2 regions of the Nonomuraea sp. NPDC003754 genome follow, and region 2 is predicted to be linked to the other one. Evidence: riboswitches for the same ligand, from Rfam matches in the RefSeq annotation. Region 2 holds a riboswitch; the other holds the start of a gene.
The links. Region 2 has a riboswitch for cobalamin ahead of bluB (5,6-dimethylbenzimidazole synthase). Riboswitches for the same ligand answer to the same signal wherever they lie in the genome.
Positions count from the first base shown of each region.

Region 1: linked by a shared signal. The riboswitch ahead of ACWEVS_RS01790 (CbtB domain-containing protein) and the one ahead of bluB (5,6-dimethylbenzimidazole synthase) in region 2 are both predicted to bind cobalamin.

Region 1 covers NZ_JBSGJX010000001.1:395,407-398,317, reverse strand. The annotation lists gene ACWEVS_RS01795 (glycoside hydrolase family 38 N-terminal domain-containing protein) at 1-861, opposite strand, end outside; cobalamin riboswitch at 1,112-1,241, shown strand; gene ACWEVS_RS01790 (CbtB domain-containing protein) at 1,339-1,464, shown strand; gene ACWEVS_RS01785 (CbtA family protein) at 1,474-2,409, shown strand; gene ACWEVS_RS01780 (histidine phosphatase family protein) at 2,448-2,911, shown strand, end outside.
Region 2 covers NZ_JBSGJX010000020.1:7,137-10,047, reverse strand. The annotation lists gene ACWEVS_RS24280 (MFS transporter) at 1-60, opposite strand, end outside; gene ACWEVS_RS24275 (hypothetical protein) at 240-683, shown strand; cobalamin riboswitch at 854-1,048, shown strand; gene bluB (5,6-dimethylbenzimidazole synthase) at 1,079-1,711, shown strand; gene ACWEVS_RS24265 (hypothetical protein) at 1,791-2,911, opposite strand, start outside.

The DNA.
Region 1 (2,911 bases), on a different contig from region 2:
GAACTCGCTCGGGAACTGCATCAGCGTGGCGTCGTTCTTGGCCTGCTTGAAGTTCTTGCTGATCGGGCCCCACTGGTGGAAGGGGCCGCGCGCCCACGCGCTGCCGGTCAGCCCGGCGGCGGCGAGGTAGCCGGGGAACTGCGGGTCGTGGCCGAAGGCGTCGAGCTGCCATGCCGTACGGGGCTCGCCGCCGAGGATGTCGCGCTGGTAGCCGATGCCGTACACGATGTTGCGGATCGTGGTCTCGGCGCCGGTCAGGTTGGTGTTGGGCTCGTTGTAGGTGCCGCCCATCAGCTCCACCCTGCCCTCGGCCATCAGGCGGCGCAGGTCGGCCCTGCGCTCGGGGTGGGTGTCGAAGAACGGCTTCAGGTAGTCGATCTCGGCCAGCACGAACTTGTAGTCGGGGTCGCGTGCCGCGAGCGCCAGATGCGCCTCCACCAGGGCGAACGCGTTGCGCTCCCACAGCGGCCTGGTGGTCGCGTCACCCGACAGCAGCTCCCACGGGCTGGTGTAGGCGGCCTGCGTGTTCCACCAGACGGGGTCGTAGTGGAAGTGCGACACCATGTGCATCGTCCAGCCCGGCTCCTCCACGGTCACCTGGGCGGCGAGCTCGTCGCCGGCCGAGGTGACCACACACGGCAGGACGGTCCCCGGCTCGGCGTTCACCTCCAGCGGGACCTCCACCACGACGGTCCCCTCGCCGGCGGGCACGACCGCGCGTCCCGCCACGCCGTCGCCGCGCACCTCCAAGTCGGCGTCGTGCTCACCCTGCTCGGCGGTGACCCGGAGGACCTGGTACGGCTGCGCCTCCCTCCCGACGAAGAGGTCGGTCGACTCGGCGGTCAACAGGCGAACGGGCACGGGGTCTCCCTCGGCGTTCTAGGGGGCGGTCGCCGTCACACTAGGTCCTATCAAGATCAATGGCAACGTTGTCATAGCCCGCGCCCGCTCTCCCCGGGAACGCTGATCCCGGCGTTTCCTGGAAGCGGACAGTCCGTGCCCCGCCTGCGCCGGGACAGTCCTTCGTGGCGCGCCGGAAACCCCGGACGTGGGCATCTACATCTCAGAAAGGGCCCGAACAGGATCGGGTGATGTTGACGAGACCCGGAGAAAGGGATACGTTCCGGTAGATTTCGCGGCGAATCAGGGGAAATCCGGTGAGATGCCGGTGCGGACGCGCCACTGTATCCGGGGCCCACAGCCCCGGGAGCCAGGTCACCTGACCGTCGCGACCTCAACCAGCGGGACGCGTCATCCCTGAGGAGGCTTCACATGAGTGGTCTGTCCACGTCCGTAACCGCAATTCCGCTTCACCGTCTCACGCGCTGGCTGCTGGCCGTGCCCGTTCTGATGCTGCTCGCGTACCTCGTCCTCATGGACAACGGCGCGATCTCGCAGACCGGCACGCTCCTGCACGAGCTCATGCACGACGGGCGTCACCTGCTCGGCGTGCCCTGCCACTGAGGCAGCGTCATGGTCAAGTCCCTGGTGGTCAGGGGCCTGCTCGTCGGGCTCCTGGCCGGACTCGTCGCGGGCGTGTTCGCCTTCTTCGTGGGGGAGCCGCGCGTCGACGCCGCGATCGCCCTGGAGGAGGCGGCAGCCGCCGTATCGGTTGACGGCGGCGACACCCCGTCCTCCCACTATTCCGACGGCGCCGCTCAGCCGTCCGCCCCGGCGGACAGCGCGGCTCAGCCGTCCGCTCCGGCTAATGCGGCTCAGCCGTCAGCCTCGACGGATGGTGCGGCTCAGCCGTCGGCCCCGGGGGACGCGGCTCGGCCGTCGGCCCCGGCAGGCGGCGGCGAGGAGGCGCACAGTCACGACGACGGCGCTTCGGCCGGCCACAGCCACGGCGAGGAGGCCGTGGTCAGCAGGCCGGTACAGAAGGTCGGCCTCTTCCTGGCCACCGGCCTGTACGGCCTGGCCGTCGGCGGCATCTTCGCCCTCGTCTTCGCCGCACTGCGCGGCAGGGTCGGCCCCAGGTCGGAGCCTGGCCTGGCGATCGTGACGGCAGCGTGCGCGTTCGGTGCCATCACCCTGGTCCCCTTCCTGAAATATCCCGCCAACCCACCCGCTGTCGGCGACCCCGAAACCATCAACGCCAGAACGCTGCTCTACGTCGTGACGGTCCTCGTCGGCCTCGCCTCCATCGCGATCGCCGTCGCCGCCACCCGCAGGGTCACCGTGCCCGGCGTCTGGGCGAAGGGCCTGGTGGGCGGGGTGACCTTCCTGATTCCCGTGATCGCCGCGTGGGTGCTCCTGCCGCGCGTCGACGAGGTGCCGCCCGGCTTCCCCGCCTCGCTGCTGTGGGACTTCCGGCTGGCCTCCCTCGGCACCCAGGTGGTGTTCTGGGTGGCCTTCGGGGTGTTGTTCGCGGTGGCGGGCGAACGGGCGAAGGCGCGGGTCAGCTGACCAGGGTGCTGTTCGTACGGCATGCCTCGACACCGGGCATGCGTGGCGCGCGCTTCCCTACGGGGGAGGAACGCGCCGACGCGGCGAGCCTCGAAACGGCCCAGCGCCTGAGCCGAACCCTGGCCTCCGTCCTTCACCCCGGAACACCGTCATCTCCGGCACCGTCATCTCCTGGAACACCGGGTTCCGGGGTGTTCGGGGAGGGTGGAACGGCGTTCGTCGCTCCGGGGCGGGCGGCTCGGGAGACGGCCGTGGCGCTCGGGTTGGCGCCCGTGGTCGTGCCCGAGCTGGCCGAACCGGATTACGGGAGCTGGCGCGGCCTGCCGTACGAGGAGGTCGTGAAGGCCGACCCGGAGTCCTTCGCCCGGTGGCTCGCCGACCCCGGCGCCGCGCCGCGCGGTGGGGAGTCGCACGTCGAAGCGGCGGACAGGGTGGTCCGCTGGGTGGAGTCCCTTCGCGAGACCCCACCAGGCGAGCTCGCCCGCCCCGACGCCCCCTCACC
Region 2 (2,911 bases):
GATGCCGAGCATGACCGAGACCGCGGCGAAGGCGGCGGCTCGCAGAGCTCGAAGCGGCATCGTGGCTGACATGGCCCGGCCATCATCCCACGCTTACCCGCCGCCTCCCAAAGCGGATTCTTCGCCGCACAACCGACCTCGAGCACCACCTCCTGCGCCGAACGGGTGGACGGAGCGTGGCGCCTGACCCAGGGTGGGAGAACGGCCGCCGACCCGACCCACCGTAGGAAGAGAGGACCATGCCGCTCGCAGTCGCCACCCTCGCGCTTCTCGCCGCGACCCTCACCGCAGGCACCACCGCCCCTCCGCCCCCCATCACCGCAGGCGCGACCGCACCCCTGCCCGCCGCCACCCGTCGCCTTTCGACCGCCCCCGTGCTGGTGACCGCCGCGTCCCCGGTCACCGGCCTCTCCCCCGCGCCCGACCTGCGCGCCTGCTACGACGGCGCGTGCAGGCTCTCCCTCAGCCGGGCGGTGTCCTTCCGCGTCAGCTCGCGCTTCGGCATCACCAGGCTGGCCGTCACCTTCACCGGCGACCAGGTGAAGGTGAAGGGCACCGGTCCAGGCGTCAGCTCGCAGGCGCGACTGGGCGCGGGCACCACCGGATCGGTCAACGGCATCGGCGTCCAGGTGCTGTCCCTGTCCGCCGACCGGGTCGTCCTGCGGCTGTCCCCCCGGCGGTGACAACCGTCCAGGCACGGCAGACGTCGCGGCGCACGCGTCCGCCCCTCTCGCGCGAGGAAGCCTGGACGAGCCCGCACCGGCCGTGGTGACACGACCGCGGGCAGGGCGCCGGAGTCCCGGCCGACCTCGCCGGCCGGGCGGGTGAAGTGATCGGCTACCGTACTGCCCGGCGAACTGTTGCGAGGTGCCCCGCGTTCGCGGGGAGAATCGGGAAGCCGGTGAGAGTCCGGCACGGGCCCGCCGCGGTTACCGGGGAGCCTCCGCCCACGCGCGCGAGCGCAGTCACTGGCCCGACAGGGCTGGGAAGGCCGGCGGGCAGGCGCTGATCCGGGAGTCCGAAGACCGGCCTCGCGTTCACCGCCCCCACGGGGGCGCGAGTCAGCGGGAGCCTGCCCATGATCAGCCAGCTGTACGACGTCATCCACCGCCGCCGCGACGTGCGCGGCGAGTTCACCGGCGCGCCGGTGCCCGACGAGGTGCTGCACCGCGTGCTGTCGGCCGCGCACGCGGCGCCCAGCGTCGGCCTGTCCCAGCCGTGGGACTTCATCCTGGTGCGCGACCGCGCCGTCCGCGCCGCCTTCCACGATCACGTACGGCAGGAGCGGGACACGTTCGCGGCCACCCTCGACGGCGAGGCCGCCCGGCGGTTCGCCCGGATCAAGATCGACGGGGTGCTCGAGTCGACGCTGTCCGTCGTGATCACCTACGACCCTGACCGGGGCGGGCCCGCGGTGCTCGGCCGCCACGCCATCGCCGATGCCGGGCTCTACTCGGTGTGCCTGGCCATCCAGAACCTGTGGCTGGCCGCCACCGCCGAAGGGCTCGGCGTCGGCTGGGTGTCGTTCTACCGCGAGTCCTTCCTGCGGGACCTGCTGGGCGTCCCCGGCGTGGTGCGACCGGTCGCGTGGCTGTGCGTGGGCCCCGTCTCCCACCTGGAGGAGGTCCCTGACCTGGAACGGCACGGCTGGCGACGGCGCCGCCCGCTGGACGCCGCCGTCCACCACGACCGCTGGACCGGCGACCGGTGACCTGCGCCCGGCCGCCGGGTGGGAATGCCCGCGCGAAGCCCATCCGGGAGAACCCCTCCTACGGGCGGGCCCTCCGCGGTCAGCGGAGCCGGTCGCGCAGGCGGGCGCACTCGTAGGCGAAGCGGGTGCCGCGCCCGCTGTCCGCGTGGTCGGACACGCACGGGATCTCGCCTCGGGCGCCGGTCCACGCCGCCACGTCGGTGGCCAGCGCCACCGCCGCGGTGTGGCCGGCGGTCGGCCGCTCCCCCCGGCCCGGCAGCAGCACCGGCAGCATCCCCCTGAGGATGTCCCAGACCTGCTCGTGCGCGCCCCGGCGGGCGGCGCCGGCGAGGGAGTCCAGCACCGGAGGGATCGGGTGTCCGGCGCGGCGGATCAGGAACGCGAGCTGGCGGCCGACCGCCTCGGCGGGCAGGCTGTCCCGGGCCGCCATCCGCAGCAGCAGCGGCACCGCCTTCGGTTCGCCCTTGGCGAGGAAGTAGGCGAGCATGACCGCGATGGCGTCACCGGCCGGGCCGTCGGCGTCGGCGAGTATCGCCAGGTGCGGCGGGTGGATCCCGGGGCGGGTCCACCGGTACAGCAGGTAGGGCAGGTAGTTGACGGCGACGACCTCGCGGTGCGACGGCAGGACCGCCGCCCACCAGGCCATGGAGTTGCTGTGGTCGTCCCAGTGCCAGGACGACGGCTCGCTCAGCAGCTCGTCGACCAGGTCGTGCCCGGTCGGCTCGGCGCGGAGCACCGACACCAGCTCGACCTGCGTGGCGTCTTCGGGCGTGCGCTCCTCGAAGAGATGGCGGGTGCCGCCCTCGACGTAGGCCCACGCCACGCCGGTCTCCGGGTCGGGCGGGCCGCCCGCGGACAGCCAGGCGGCGGCCTGGACTGCTCCCCGCGAGCCCACGCGTGCGGCCCGCTCGGCGGCGGCGGGGTGGGCTCCGCGCGGCAGCCGCAGCAGCGCCTGTCCCAGGTCGGCGGCCAGCGGCTCGACACCGGCGGCGGCGCACGCCTCGAGCCGGTCCACCAGCGTCGCGGGGTCCAGGTGCCCGGTCATCAGGGTGGGCGTGGCCAGCAGGACGGGCGGCAGCGTTCCCTCCCGCAGGGCCACGTAGATCTCGCTCAGCCGGCGCAGCAGGAACAGGTGCGGCGGCGAGGCCCGCCCCGGGTCGGGCAGCCGCTGCCGCCTGCGCAGCTCCGCCGCGGGGTCGG